Regions from separate parts of the Roseateles sp. FW301-B2 genome, predicted to be linked through region 1. Evidence: predicted binding sites of a transcription regulator. Region 1 holds the regulator's gene; the other holds the start of a gene.
The links. Region 1 encodes FNR, which switches genes on or off when oxygen is low (the NO sensors DNR and NnrR bind a similar motif). Its sites were predicted from a motif close to TTGATNNNNATCAA; they were not measured.
Positions count from the first base shown of each region.

Region 2: AC3WQY_RS12910 (putative zinc-binding protein) is a predicted target of FNR. The motif match lies at 2,743-2,756, and genes of this name have one in related genera.

Region 1 covers NZ_JBYTBE010000017.1:12,505-21,341, forward strand. The annotation lists gene ccoG (cytochrome c oxidase accessory protein CcoG) at 1-428, shown strand, start outside; gene AC3WQY_RS13160 (hypothetical protein) at 460-714, shown strand; gene AC3WQY_RS13165 (hypothetical protein) at 854-1,075, shown strand; gene fnr (fumarate/nitrate reduction transcriptional regulator Fnr) at 1,113-1,847, opposite strand; gene hemN (oxygen-independent coproporphyrinogen III oxidase) at 2,027-3,436, shown strand; gene AC3WQY_RS13180 (sulfite exporter TauE/SafE family protein) at 3,441-4,127, shown strand; gene AC3WQY_RS13185 (NADP-dependent isocitrate dehydrogenase) at 4,249-6,486, shown strand; gene icd (NADP-dependent isocitrate dehydrogenase) at 6,503-7,756, shown strand; gene AC3WQY_RS13195 (cold-shock protein) at 7,849-8,100, opposite strand; gene clpS (ATP-dependent Clp protease adapter ClpS) at 8,311-8,679, shown strand; gene clpA (ATP-dependent Clp protease ATP-binding subunit ClpA) at 8,676-8,837, shown strand, end outside.
Region 2 covers NZ_JBYTBE010000016.1:62,711-69,055, forward strand. The annotation lists gene AC3WQY_RS12900 (S8 family serine peptidase) at 1-1,302, opposite strand, end outside; gene yihG (1-acylglycerol-3-phosphate O-acyltransferase, YihG family) at 1,391-2,278, opposite strand; gene AC3WQY_RS12910 (putative zinc-binding protein) at 2,315-2,716, opposite strand; gene AC3WQY_RS12915 (DUF2249 domain-containing protein) at 2,836-3,117, shown strand; gene AC3WQY_RS12920 (NnrS family protein) at 3,124-4,311, shown strand; gene AC3WQY_RS12925 (RrF2 family transcriptional regulator) at 4,322-4,777, shown strand; gene ccoG (cytochrome c oxidase accessory protein CcoG) at 4,764-6,215, shown strand; gene AC3WQY_RS12935 (NnrS family protein) at 6,219-6,345, shown strand, end outside.

The DNA.
Region 1 (8,837 bases):
CGCGCGTGCTGATCTATACCGCCATCCTTTTCGTCATCAGCGCGGCCCTGATGGCCAGCATCGCGCTGCGCACCACCTTCAAGGTGGACGTGGTGCGCGACCGCGCTTCGCTGGCGCGGCAGGTCGAGGACGGCTATGTGGAAAACGTCTACCGCCTGCAGATCATGAATGCCACCGAGCAGGAGCAGCGTTTCACGCTGACGGCCTCCGGCCTGCTGGGCCTGCGCATGCAGCCCGCGGTGGACGTCGTTGCGGTCGGACCCGCCGAGGCGCGCTGGATCTCGGTGGCGCTGCGCGTGCCGCCCGAGGTCGCGGCCAGCGAGGGCGCCGGCGCCCATCCGATCCAGTTCGAGATCCGCCGCCTCGCCAGCCCGGGCACCGACGCCGGCAGTCTGATGGAAAAATCAACCTTTGTGCTGCCGCGTTGAGCGGCGGCCCATTCATCCGAAAGAGCACGCCATGAGCAAGCAGCAAGACCTGACCCCGGCCGACAAGCCCGCCCCCTGGTGGCGCGAACGCATGATGTGGCTGGTGGTGGGCGGCCCGTCGGTGGTGATCGTCGCCTGCATCGCCACGCTGACGCTGGCGATCCGTTTCCCGGATCCGGTGATCGAGACCAAAGCCCGCCTGTCGGCCGACAGTGCGGAAGAGCAGGGCGCGGCCCTGCAGCCCGCCATCAAGGCCCGCAACCATGCGGCGACGGGCGGCCACTGACGCAGCAGACTCACAAGCCGAGGGGGCGCGTATGGGTGAAGCAGGGGACGCAGCAGGGGACGAAGCAGGGGACGAAGCAGGGGACGAAGCAGGTATTGAGCGCAGGCCAGGTGACCGGCCGGGGCTGGTGCGTTCGGCCATGTTCATCCTCTGGCCGTCCTTCTTCATGGCCGGCGTGACCGTGGCGCTGGTGTTCGCGGTGGTGGACCCCAGCGATCTGAGTTGGTTCGGCGCGGCCCCGATGGCGCTGCCGCGCGCCGCCATCTACACGCTCAGCTTCCTGATCTTCTGGCTGCTCATCAGCGCCGCATCGGCGATGTCGCTGTACCTGGCCCAGCAACAAAAAAGCCCGCCTCAGTAGCGGGCCTGGGCGGGCGTTTGAGGCTTTGCGGCCGCGCTCAGCAGGTGGTGCTGTTGACCAGCTTCTGCAGCCCCGGCTGATCCATGATGCGGATCTGGCGCTGCTTCACTTCCAGCAGCCCGTCTTCCTGGAACTTCGAGAAGGTGCGGCTGACCGTCTCCAGCTTCAGGCCCAGATAGCTGCCGATTTCCTCGCGCGTCATGCGCAGCACCAGGGCCGAGGCCGAGAAGCCGCGCGCCTGCAGGCGCTGGGTCAGGTTGAGCAGGAAGGCCGCCAGGCGCTCCTCGGCGCGCATGCTGCCCAACAGCAGCATCACGCCATGGTCGCGCACGATTTCGCGGCTCATGATCTTGTGGAACTGGTGCTGCAGATCGGTGAATTCGCGCGACAGCTCTTCCAACTGGCTGTAGGGGATCACGCAGACCTGCGAGTCCTCCAAGGCCACGGCGTCGCAGCTGTGGCGGTCATTGCTGATGCCGTCCAGCCCCAGCAACTCGCCGGCCATCTGGAAGCCGGTGACCTGGTCGCGCCCGTCTTCGGAAGACACGCAGGTCTTGAAGAACCCGGTGCGCACCGCATAAAGCGACTGGAAGGAGTCCCCGGTACGGAACAGCGTGTCGCCGCGTTCGACATTGCGGCGTGTGGCCACCAGGGCGTCCAGTTGATCCAGGTCACCCTTGGACAGGCCGACGGGCAAGCACAACTCCCGCAGGTTGCAGCTGGAACAAGCTACCTTGAAGGGCTCGATCTTGATGGCGTGGTTGGCATTCATGTGGCGAATTATGGTGGCTGGGCCCGGAGCTGGGGCGGATTCCGCACCCGATGGCGTGCCTGTGTGCATAGAGTTGAACATGATGCTCCTCAAGATTGACGCCATTCTTTCTCTATGCTCGCGCTGCAAGATTGACCCAAGTCAAACGCCCTGTCAACGGGCTTGGCACAGTACGGTCCATGGAACCAAGAGTCGCTGAACCCCTGCCAGGCATCACCGAAGACGTGTTGCGCCGCTTTGACGTTTCCGGGCCGCGCTACACCTCCTACCCGACTGCCGACCGTTTCGTCGAGGCCTTTACCACCACCCAATACCGTCAGGCCCTGCAACAGCGGGCCCAGGGCGGCGTGGTGGGCGGCGGCGCGCCGCTGTCCATCTATGTGCACATCCCCTTCTGCGAGTCGGTCTGCTATTACTGCGCTTGCAACAAGGTCATCACCAAGCACCATGAGAAGGCGGCCGAATACCTGGACGCGCTGGTCACGGAGATGGACCTGACCCTGGCGGATCTCGGACGCACCCAGTCGGTGTCGCAGCTGCATCTGGGCGGCGGTTCACCGACCTTCCTCAGCGATGCGGAGCTGACGCGCCTGATGGACGACATTCGCAGCCGCTTCAAGCTCGCGCCCGGTGCCGAGATCTCGATCGAGGTGGATCCGCGCACCGTCACCAACGAGCGCCTGCAGCATCTGCGCGGCCTAGGCTTCAATCGCCTGAGCTTTGGCGTGCAGGACTTCGACCCGGCGGTGCAGAAGGCCGTGCATCGCATGCAGAGCTACGAGAGCGTGGAAGCGTTGATGATCCAGGCGCGTGCCCTGGGCTTCGAATCCACCAATGTGGACCTGATCTACGGCCTGCCGCAGCAGACGCCCGAGTCCTTCGCCCGCACCATCGCCCAGGTGGCGGCGCTCAAGCCGGACCGCATCGCGCTGTATGGCTACGCCCATCTGCCGCAGCGCTTCAAGCCGCAGCGCCGCATCGACGCCGCGCTGCTGCCGGTGGCGGCCGACAAGCTGCACATGCTGTCGGGCGCGCTCGGCGGCTTTGTCGGCCACGGCTACACCTATATCGGCATGGACCATTTCGCCCTGCCCAACGACAGCCTGGCGGTGGCCAAGCGCCAGGGCAGGTTGCACCGCAACTTCCAGGGCTACAGCACCCAGCCTGATTGCGACCTGATCGGCCTGGGCGTTTCCGCCATCGGCCGCATCGGCGCCACCTACAGCCAGAATGCCAAGACCCTGCCCGAGTACTACGACGCGCTGGCCCATGGCCAGCTGCCGATCGAGCGCGGCCTGGCCCTGTCGCGCGACGACCTGGTGCGGCGCGCCATGATCATGGCGCTGATGTGCCAGGGGCGGGTGGAGTTCGAGTCCATCGAGCTGGCGCATCTGATCAAGGTGCAGGACTACTTCGGCCCCGAGCTGGAGCGCCTGCGCGCCATGGCCGATACCGGCCTGGTGCTGGTGGAGCCCAGCGCGATCCAGGTCACCGCCATGGGCTGGTACTTTGTGCGCGCCGTGGCCATGGTGTTCGATCGCTACCTGAGCGCCGACCAGACGCGCGCCAAGTTTTCGCGCATCATCTGACCCCATGTTGGATCTCGCACTTGCCGGCTCGGCCCTGCTGATGGGCCTGGCCGGCACGCCCCATTGTCTGGCCATGTGTGGCCCGACCGCCGCTGCTTGCGGCAGAGCGGGGCGAGGTGCGGCGGGCGCGTTCCAGCTGGGCCGCATGCTGAGCTATGGGCTTGGCGGCGCCGTGGTGGCGGCCAGTGTGGGCGCGCTGGCCTGGATCGGCAGTGCGGCGGCCTGGCTGCGGCCGCTGTGGCTGCTCGTGCATGCCGCGGCCCTGTTGCTGGGCCTGTACCTGCTGGTGTTTGCCAGGCAGCCGGCTTGGCTGGGTCAGATCGGCCGCCAGGTCAACGTGGCAACGCTCGCCATGCCCGGGGCAGGGCGGGTGGTGCTGTCGGCCCCGGCTCGATCCGGGCTGGTCGGCCTGGCCTGGGTGGCCTGGCCCTGTGGGCTGCTGCAATCGGCCCTGCTGACCGCGGGCCTGGCCAGCGGCGCTGCGGCCGGCGCACTGGTGATGATGGCCTTTGCAGCCGGCTCCGGAGCGGGCCTGGCGCTGGGCCCCGGCCTGCTGCTGAAAGCCCTGGGTGCGCAAGGCATGGCCTGGGCGGTGCGCCTGGCCGGCCTGGCCCTGATCGCCGCCTCCGGATGGGCCCTGGGCCATGGCGTCTGGTTGCAGGTCGCCGCCCTCTGCGGCCTGCCCAGCTGAGAAACTGATCAAGGCCAAGACTTCTATAAGACTTGGCTCGCCGGCCGGCGCACCTGCCCTAGAATCACCGCTCTAATCGACCACCCCGCGGGCCTCTTTGATGGGCCGATCTGGATACCTCATGACTACTCAGCAACCGACCATCATCTACACCCTGACCGACGAGGCGCCGCTGTTGGCGACCGCGTCCTTCCTGCCCATCGTGCGCGCCTTCACGGCGCCCGCCGGCGTGCATGTCGAGACCAGCGACATCTCCGTCGCCGGCCGCGTCCTGGGCCAGTTCCCCGAAGCGCTGAGCGAGGCGCAGCGCGCGCCCGACCATCTGGCCGAACTGGGCAAGCTGACCTTGAGGCCCGAGGCCAACATCATCAAGCTGCCCAATATCAGCGCCTCGGTCGCTCAGCTGAAGGCCGCCATCAAGGAGCTGCAGGGCAAGGGCTACAAGATCCCCGACTTCCCCGAGAAGCCGCAGACCGACGAGGAAAAGGAGATCCGCGCGCGCTACAACAAGTGCATCGGCTCGGCCGTGAACCCGGTGCTGCGCGAGGGCAACTCGGACCGCCGCGCACCCAAGGCCGTCAAGGAATACGCGCGCAAGAACCCGCACAGCATGGCCGACTGGAGCCAGGCCTCGCGCTCGCATGTCTCGCACATGCATGCCGGCGACTTCTACCACGGTGAGAAGTCCATGACCCTGGACCGCGCGCGCAACGTCAAGATGGAGCTGATCACCAAGAGCGGCAAGACCATCGTCTTGAAGCCCAAGGTGGCGCTGCTGGACCGCGAGGTCATCGACAGCATGTTCATGAGCAAGAAGGCCTTGCTGGATTTCTACGAAAAGGAAATCGAGGACGCGCGCCAGACCGGCGTGATGTTCTCGCTGCACGTCAAGGCCACCATGATGAAGGTCTCGCACCCGATCGTGTTCGGCCACTGCGTGAAGATCTTCTACCGTGAAGCCTTCGAGAAGCACGGCAAGCTGTTCGACGAGCTGGGCATCAATGTCAACAACGGCATGGTCGATCTGTACAACAAGATCGCCACCCTGCCGCAGAGCAAGCAGGACGAGATCAAGCGCGATCTGCACGCCTGCCACGAGCACCGCCCCGAGCTGGCCATGGTCGATTCGGCCAAGGGCATCACCAACTTCCACTCGCCCAACGACATCATCGTCGACGCTTCGATGCCGGCGATGATCCGCAACGGCGGCAAGATGTGGGGCGCCGACGGCCGCCTGAAGGACGTCAAGGCGGTGATGCCGGAGTCGACCTTCGCCCGCATCTACCAGGAGATGATCAACTTCTGCAAATGGCACGGCGCCTTCGATCCCAAGACCATGGGCACGGTGCCCAATGTCGGCCTGATGGCCCAGCAGGCCGAGGAGTACGGCTCGCACGACAAGACCTTCGAGATCCCCGAAGACGGTGTCGCCAACATCACCGACCTGGACAGCGGCGAGGTGCTGATGAGCCAGGACGTGGAGCAGGGCGACATCTGGCGCATGTGCCAGTGCAAGGACGCCGCGATCCGCGACTGGGTCAAGCTGGCCGTCAACCGCGCGCGCAACTCGGGCATGCCTGTGGTGTTCTGGCTCGACGCCTACCGTCCGCACGAGGCGCAGCTGATCACCAAGGTCAAGATGTATCTGCACGAGCACAACACCTCGGGCCTGGACATCCAGATCATGAGTCAGGTGCGTGCCATGCGTTACACGCTGGAGCGCGTGATCCGCGGCCAGGACACCATCAGCGCCACCGGCAACATCCTGCGCGACTACCTGACCGACCTGTTCCCCATCATGGAGCTGGGCACCTCGGCCAAGATGCTGTCGATCGTGCCGCTGATGGCCGGCGGCGGCATGTACGAGACCGGCGCCGGCGGCTCGGCGCCCAAGCATGTGCAGCAGCTGGTGGAAGAGAACCACCTGCGCTGGGACTCGCTGGGCGAGTTCCTGGCGCTGGCTGTGAGCCTGGAAGACCTGGGCCTGAAGAACAACAACCCGCGCGCCAAGCTGCTCGCCAAGACCCTGGACGCCGCCACCGGCCGGCTGCTGGACAACAACAAGAACCCCAGCCCCAAGACTGGCCAGCTCGACAACCGCGGCAGCCAGTTCTACCTGGCGCTGTACTGGGCCGAGGCGCTGGCCGCGCAGGGCGATGACGCCGAGCTGGCCGCGAAGTTCGCGCCGCTGGCCAAGGCCTTGGCCGACAAGGAGACCACCATCGTGGCCGAGCTGGCCGCGGTGCAGGGCAAGCCGGTCGACATCGGGGGCTATTACATGCCTGACATGGCCAAGCTGGAAGCCGTGATGCGCCCGAGCGCGACCTTCAACCTGGCGCTGGCGTCCGTCGCAGCCTGATCAGAAAGACCGCACCATGTACCAGCACATCAAACGCCCCGAGCAGGGCAGCAAGATCACCGTCAATGCCGATATGTCGCTGACGGTGCCGGACGAACCCATCATCCCCTTCATCGAGGGTGACGGCACCGGCCTCGACATCACGCCGGTGATGCTCAAGGTGGTCGACGCGGCCGTGGCCAAGTCCTATGGCGGCAAGAAGAAGATCCACTGGATGGAGGTCTATGCCGGCGAGAAATCGACCAAGGTCTACGGCCCCGATGTGTGGCTGCCGGCCGAGACGCTCGAGGCCTTGCGCGAGTACGTGGTCTCCATCAAGGGTCCGCTGACCACGCCCGTGGGCGGCGGCATCCGCTCGCTGAACGTGGCGCTGCGCCAGGAACTCGACCTCTACGTCTGCCTGCGCCCGGTGCAGTACTTCAAGGGCGTGCCCTCGCCGTTGAAGGAGCCCGAGAAGACCAATATGGTGATCTTCCGCGAGAACTCGGAAGACATCTATGCCGGCATCGAGTTCGAGGCCGAGAGCGACAAGGCCAAGAAGCTGATCAAGTTCCTGCAGGACGAGATGGGCGTGAAGAAGATTCGCTTCCCGAACACCTCGGGCATCGGCGTCAAGCCGGTCTCGCGCGAAGGCACCGAGCGCCTGGTGCGCAAGGCCATCCAGTACGCGATCGACAACGACAAGCCCAGTGTGACCATCGTGCACAAGGGCAACATCATGAAGTACACCGAGGGTGGCTTCCGTGACTGGGCCTATGCCCTGGCGCAGAAGGAATTCGGTGCCGAACTGATCGATGGCGGCCCCTGGTGCCGGCTCGTGAATCCGAAGAGCGGCAAGCAGATCACCATCAAGGATTCGATCGCCGACGCCTTCCTGCAGCAGATCCTGCTGCGTCCGGCCGAATACTCGGTGGTGGCGACGCTGAACCTCAATGGTGACTACATCTCCGACGCGCTGGCCGCGCAGGTGGGTGGCATCGGCATCGCGCCCGGCGCCAATCTGTCGGACTCGGTGGCCTGCTTCGAGGCCACCCATGGCACCGCGCCCAAGTACGCCGGCAAGGACTATGTGAACCCCGGTTCCGAAATCCTCTCGGCCGAGATGATGTTGCGCCACATGGGCTGGTTCGAGGCCGCCGACCTGATCATCAGCGCGCTGGAGAAGTCCATCGCCAGCAAGAAGGTGACCTACGACTTCGCGCGCCTGATGGACGGCGCGACCCAGGTCTCCTGCTCCGGTTTCGGCCAGGTGATGATCGACCATATGTAAGCCACCGGCCGGGGCCCGAGCCCCGCGCTGGCAAGTAAAAAGGCCCGCTGCAGAGCGGGCCTTTGTCTTGCTGGCTGCCGAGAATCCGGCGCCTACGCGGCACCGCTCAGCGAGGCCTCCTGTTGCGCCGCGGCGGCGGCTTCCAGCGGGGTGATGTTCTGTGCCAGCTGCCCCTTGGGGCCCTGCACCAGCTCGTAGTTCACGCGGCCGCCCTGCTTGAGGGTGCGGAAGCCCTCCATCTGTATCGCCGAAAAATGGGCGAACACGTCTTCTCCGCCTTGCTCGGGTTCGATGAAGCCAAAACCCTTGGCATCGTTGAACCACTTGACAGTTCCTAGTGGCATTTCCTTCTCCATCCCGGTGTCTAACGCACCAGTCGCGGATTCTCTCCACTGTCTCCCAGATGTCAATTCAGGGCCTGCCCGGGGGTGCCGGAAGCAAGTGCCGAGAATTGCGGCACGGCCGGCGCCCAGTTCATCTCTTGTGTGCGCAGGACTTGTCGGAAGATGGACCAGCCCCATGTGGGGAGTTGCCCCTGTCTATAGAATCGGTTCATGCCTGATCTTCCCAACCAGCCTCCCACGCCACCTGGCCAGACGCCGGGTGCGGTGCCGGGGCGCGACGATGCAGACGGCACCACCATTCTGGAGCGGGTGCCGCAGAAGACCGAGCCCCCGCGCCTGTACCAGGTGCTGATGCTCAATGACGATTTCACCCCGATGGAATTCGTGGTGATGGTGCTGCAGGAATATTTCCGCCATGACCTGGATACGGCCACCCAGATCATGCTCAAAATCCATCACGATGGCCGAGGCGTTTGCGGTGTGTTCACCAAGGACGTGGCGGCCACCAAGGTCGAGTTGGTGCTGGCCGCCGCAAGGCGTGCCGGCCATCCTTTGCAGTGCATTATGGAGGCCGCATGATTGCGCAAGAGCTTGAAGTCAGCCTGCACATGGCGTTTGTCGAAGCGCGCCAGCAGCGCCACGAGTTCATCACCGTGGAGCATCTGCTGATGGCGTTGCTGGACAACCCGTCCGCGGCCGAGGTGCTGCGGGCCTGTTCGGCCAATATCGACGATCTG
Region 2 (6,345 bases), on a different contig from region 1:
GATCGAGGGGATGGTGGTGGGCGCACCGCCCAGCGTGCCGAACAGCATGCCGGGGCGGTTGTTGTAGACCACCGCCGCCACGCCGCCGCTGAGCTGGCAACGCGTCACCTTCTCGGCAAAGCTGACCAGGCCGCGCTTGATCAGGCAGACCTTGCCCGCAGCGCCGGCGTCGTTGGCCGTGCCGAGACCGAAGTCATAGAGCGCCGCGGTGGCGCTGAGCCGGGGCGAGCCGGTCATGGCCGCCGCCGCGTAGCCCGTGCCGGCCACCGAGAGCTGGCCCAGCGATTCCAGATTGGGCGGGATGGTCGACAGCACGGCCACGCCCGGTGCGGCGATCTCGACGTCGTTGTTGACCTGCGAGAAGGCGGCGTGCGCCTTGTTGGCATCCAGCGCGGCCACCGACATCACTTCCTCGTAACCGGCCGGGTAGGAGGTGCTGGTATCGCCGTCATTGCCGGCGGCGGCGATCGTCAGCACGCCCTCGTTGAGCAGGGCGCGGAACACGCGGCGCTCGGCCTGGCTCGGGTCGCCACCACCCAGCGACATGCTGATGATGTTGGCGCCGGCGTCGGCACAGCGTGCCACGGCTTCCATCACCGTCGAAGAGGAGGCCGAGCCGGTGGCGTCGAACACCTTGGCGATGTGCAGCTTGAGCAGGGCGCTGCGGTTCACGCCCCACACGCCCAGGCCGTTGTTGCCCTCCGCCGCGATGGTGCCGGCCACATGGGTGCCGTGCGCGTTCTCGTCGCTGTCCCAGGTGCCTGAGCCGCTCAGGTTGTCGCCGCTGACATTGCCGTTGGTGAAGTTTCTCGCCAGGTCGGGGTGGTTGCGGTCAATGCCCGAATCCACGATGCAGAGCTTGCGGTTGCCGGTGAGGCCGTCGCTGACCCACATCGACTGCGTCATCTTGATGCCATAGGGCAGGACCTCGGTGCCGCTGGTCACTTCGTCGAGCACTGCCGACTGCGGCTGGACCATGCCTTCCATGGTGCGGGACGGCACGCCCAGCAGGCGGCGTTCCACATCGGGTTCGACGAAATCGACACTGGCGCTGGCCTGCAGGGCGGCCACGCCGGCCGCCGGCAGGCGCACCGCGAAGGCGCTGGCGCGACCGAGTTCACGCACGATCTTGCCGCCGGCGTTCAGCACCTCGGCGCGCACGGCGGCGGCCTTGCCGGCCTTGTAGGCCACGATCATGGCGTCGGGGGCGGGGGCGGCGGCCAGCGCCGCTGAGGTCGACAGGGCCAGTACCAGCAAGGTTGTTGCGCTCTGGATGGTCGACAGCTTGTTGAGCATGCTCATGATGGATCACTTCCTTGTTGGAAAGTTGAGGCCTCGACTGTCGCTGTGGGGCCAGCCGAGGTCCATCAGGGCAATCCGCACCCCCTGCTCAGGGTGGGGGGCTGCGCTTCAGCAGGGCCGCCATCAGCGCGTCCTTCTCGCTCCACTGCTTCTTGATCCACATGGAAATGCCGGCGCGCAGGCGCTTGTCTTCCATCGGGTTGCCCCCCACCAGTTCGGGGGGGATGGGGCGCTGCTGCACCCGCACCTGCACCTGGCCGCAGCGGCCGCACAGCAGATCCCAGAACTTGGGCGTGCCCTCGGGGTAGACCAGGGTCACGTCCAGCAGGGCCTCGAACTGCTCGCCCATGGTGGCCAGGGCCATGCCCAGCGCGCCGACCTTGGGCTTGAGCAGGTGCTGGTAGGGGCTTTTCTGCTCGGCATGCTTGGCGGCCGTGAAGCGCGTGCCCTCGACGAAGTTGATCACCGTGGTCGGGATGGTCTTGAACTTCTCGCAGGCCTTGCGGGTGGTGGCCAGGTCGGCCGCCTGCGAGCCGGCGCTGCGGCCGCGCTTCATGAAGGGGAAGTCCAGCGCCCACCAGGCCAGGCCGATCACCGGCACCCAGATCAGCTCGCGCTTGAGGAAGAACTTCAGAAAGGGGATGCGGCCATGGAAGACGCGCTGCAGCACCAGGATGTCGACCCAGGTCTGGTGGTTGGGCGAGACCAGGTACCAGCCGCGCTGGTGCAGGCCTTCCACGCCCTGCACGTCCCAGACCTGCGGGTTGAGCGCCCGTATCCAGGCGTTGTTGACGGCCACCCAGCCCGAGGCGATGCCGTTCAGCGCCAGGTCGCAGGGCTTGCGCACGAAGGGAAAGGGCAGCACCAGCTTGAGCAGGGCCGGCAGGATCATCAGCGTGACGCCGGTGACGGTGTTGATGGCCAGCAGGATGGCGGCCAAAGTGCCCAGCAAGGGGGCAGGCAGGAAACGTCGCATGGGCCGAACTGTAGCTTGAGCTTGGCCCGGCCCTGCTCAGCCCAGCGCGGTCTGCAGGGCGCGCGCCTCGTGCGCCAGCTGTTCGAACAGCGCGTCGGCCTGGGTCTTGTCGAAATCGGCGTGGTAATGCTTGCGCACGCCCATCTCGTGCAGGCGGATATGGCGGGTCGGTGCCAGCCCCTGCTGGGCCAGGCAGGCCTTGCAGCAGGCCAGCACGCAGCCGTCCAGGGCCAGCATGGGCCGGCCGGACTCGGCGGCCTCGCGCGCCTTGCGCACCAGATTGGGCACGCCGCCGCCCACGCCGGCGATGCAGGACATCTCGGCCAGGCCGGCGCGATCCAGGCGGACCGCCAGGTGATTGGCCAGCTGGGCGGCGTCGGAGCAGCCTGAGCAGCTGTAGACCAGGGGGAGGGCTGGGGCATCGGACATGGCCGCCATGCTGCCCATGGCGTGCAGGATTTGGCTTGAGGCAGATCAAAAGTCGCATTTTGAATATTGCTTTAGGCGCCGCGCTTGGCGACAATAGCTATATTGCAAATGCAACTTTAAGGACGACCATGACCGTTGCCGCCACCCCCGCCGCCGAAGTGATCGATGTGCGCCTGATCGCACCGCAAGAGCGCCATGCGCGCATCTTCGAGACCTTCCAGGCCCTGCCCGTGGGCAGCTGGTTCTATCTGCTGAGCGACCACGAGCCGCTGCCCCTGCGCCAGCAGTTCGAGGCCCAGTGGCCCGGGCAGTTCGACTGGGAGGCCTTGGAAACCGGCCCCGCACAATGGCGCCTGCGCATCAGCCGCAAGCCGGCCGGCAAGAGCTGCTGCGGCTGCTGCGGCGGCTGATCGATCATGAGCACCGTCTCCTTCATGCGCATTGAAGAGCCCCCGCAGCCCGCCGCGCAGCGCCTGGCGTTGTGGGACCTGGGCTTCCGGCCCTTCTACCTGCTGGCGGCGCTGCTGGCGGCACTCTCGGTGCCGCTGTGGGCGCTGCAGTTCTCGGGTCTGCTGACGCAGCCGGTGCTGCGCGGCTCGGCCTGGCATGCGCATGAGATGGTGTTCGGCTACGCGCTGGCGGTGGTGATCGGCTTCCTCTTCACCGCCGGGCGCAACTGGTCCGGCCAGCCCACGCCCACCGGCAAGCCCTTGATGGCGCTGGCGGCGCTGTGGCTGCTGGCGCGGCTGCTGGTGCTGAGCCCCTGGTTGTGGGCCTCGCTGCTGATGAACTTGGCCGTGCCCTGGGCGGCCGCCTGGGGGCTCTGGCGCGCGCTGCATGCCGCCGGCAACAAGCGCAATTACTTCTTCGTCGGCCTGCTCGTCGCCATGGGTCTGGCCAGCGCGGCCGTGCACCTGGGCCAGGCCGGCGTGTTACGGTTGCCCGGGCTGAACATCGGCCTGGACCTGCTGCTCTTCATGATCGCGGTGATGGCCGGCCGCGTTGTGCCGATGTTCTCCAACAACGGCGTGCCGGGCATGCGCGCCACGCGTCAGCCCCAAGTGGAGAAGGCGGCGCTGGGTTCGGTGCTGCTGCTGCTGGCGCTGGATCTGCTGGCCGTCGAGGGCGCGGTGCTGGCCGCCGCGCTGCTGGCCGCCGCGCTGGCGCAGGGCCTGCGCCTGGCGCTGTGGCAGCCCTGGAAGAGCTGGCGCAATCCGCTCGTCTGGGTGCTGCACCTGGCCTATGCCTGGCTGCCCGTGCATCTGCTGCTGCGCGCTGGCGCCACGCTGGGCTGGATCGCGCCGGGCCCGGCCACCCATGCCCTGACCCTGGGCGTGATCGGCCTCATCACCCTGGGCATGATCACGCGCACCGCGCTGGGTCACACTGGCCGGCCGCTGAAGGCCGGGCCCGTCGAGATCAGCGCCTATCTGAGCATGCTGCTGGCGGCGCTGCTGCGCGTGCTGTTCCCGCTGCTGGCGCCCGCCAGCCTGATGCTGGGCGTGCAGCTCTCGGCGGCGCTGTGGAGCCTGAGCTTTGTGCTTTACCTGCTTCGTTACACCCCGCTGCTGATGCGTCCGCGCCCCGACGGCCAAGCCGGTTGAGAATGCTGCCATGCGACTCACCACCATGACCGACTACGCGCTGCGCCTGCTGATCTATCTGGGCCAGCACCAGGACCGCCTCTGCACCACCGCCGAGATTGCCGCGGCCTACCAGATCTCGGAGGCCCATCTCACCAAGATCACCCACCAGCTGGGCCAGCAGGGCTTCATCGCCACGGTGCGCGGCAAGGGCGGTGGCATGAAGCTGGCGATGAATCCGGCCGAGCTGAGCCTGGGCGATCTGGTGCGGGCGGTGGAGTCCGACTTCCAGCTGGTCGAATGTCTGGGCAGCGGCAACAGCTGCTCGCTCACCGGCGCCTGCCGGCTCACCGGCATCTTCAACGACGCGCTGGCCGCCTTCCTGGCCGAGCTCGACGGTCACAACCTCGCCGACCTCCTGCAACCCGCCACCGCCAAGCGCCTGGCCAAGATCAGCCTGCCTCAGGCCCGCGATGCCCGCGCCTGAAGAAACCGTCTCCTCCGTGTCCACGCCTCCCAAAGTCATTCCCATCACGCCGGTCGCCACCTCGATGTATGTGGCCGAGGCCAAGGTCTATCCGCGCGCGGTCAGCGGCCGTTTCGCCAACTGGCGCTGGATCATGGTGGCGCTGACCCAGGCCTTCTTCTACGGCATGCCCTGGCTGCAATGGCAGGGCCGCCAGGCGCTGCTGTTCGATCTGGACGCCGGGCGCTTCTATGTGCTGGGCCTGGTGCTCTATCCGCAGGACTTCATCTACCTGGCCGCCTTGCTGGTGATCGCGGCGCTGGGCCTGTTCTTCTTCACCGCCCTGGCCGGGCGGCTGTGGTGCGGCTATGCCTGCCCGCAGACCGTCTACACCGAGATGTTCATGTGGCTGGAGCGCCATACCGAGGGCGATCGCCAGGCCCGCATGCGCCTGGACCGCGCGCCCTGGGGGGCCGAGAAGCTGGCGCGCAAGTCCGCCAAGCACGCCAGCTGGGTGGCGCTGGCCCTCGTCACCGGCTTCAGCTTCGTCGGCTACTTCACGCCCATCCGCGCGCTCGGCAGCAGCCTGCTGCAGCTGGGGCTCTCGCCCTGGGAATGGTTCTGGGTGCTGTTCTACGCCGGTGCCACCTATGGCAATGCCGGCTGGCTGCGCGAGCAGATGTGCAAGTACATCTGCCCCTATGCGCGCTTCCAGAGCGCCCTGATCGACGCCGATTCGCTCATCATCACCTACGACGAGAAGCGCGGCGAGCCGCGCGGCTCGCGCGCCCGCAAGGTCGCGGCGCTGGACCTGGGGCAGGGGGATTGTGTCGATTGCACCCTGTGCGTGCAGGTCTGCCCCACCGGCATCGACATCCGCAAGGGCCTGCAGAACGAATGCATAGGCTGCGCCGCCTGCATCGACGTCTGCGACCAGGTGATGGACAAGCTGGGCGCGCCGCGCGGCCTGATCCGCTACGCCACCGAGAACGGCGTCAAGCAGCAATGGACGCCGCGCCAGATGCTGGCGCGTGCGCTGCGGCCGCGCGTGCTGATCTATGGCTCGGTGCTGCTGGCCCTGTGCATCGGCTTTGCCACCAGCCTGTGGCGCCGGCCCGACTTCCAGGTCGATGTGCTGAAGGATCGCAACACGCTGGCGCGCCAGGTCGAGAACGGCGCGATCGAGAACGTCTACCGCCTGCAGCTGATGAACCGCACCGAGCGGCCGCTGACCCTGCACATCGAGGTCGACGGGCTGGACGGCCTGTACCGCGTGGGCCCGGCCGAGGTGGTGCTGCCGCCCGCCGCCATCCATGCCCAGGTGCTGCAGCTGCGCCTGCCGGCCGAGCAGGCCGCGCGCCTGGGCAGCGGCTCGCGCCCCATCCACTTCAGGCTTGAGGGCCAGGGCGGCCGGGGCTCGCGGGTGGACAGCAGTGCCAGCTTCTACCTGCCGCGCTGAGCGATGAACCCGAACCAGGCCCCGCACCGCGCCTGGTTCCTCGCCGGCGCCCTGGCCTGGGCCTGCCTGGGCCTTTGGTGGTGCGCGCGGGTCTGGCAGGGGCAGGGCGCGCCCCAGCATGGTCTGCTCT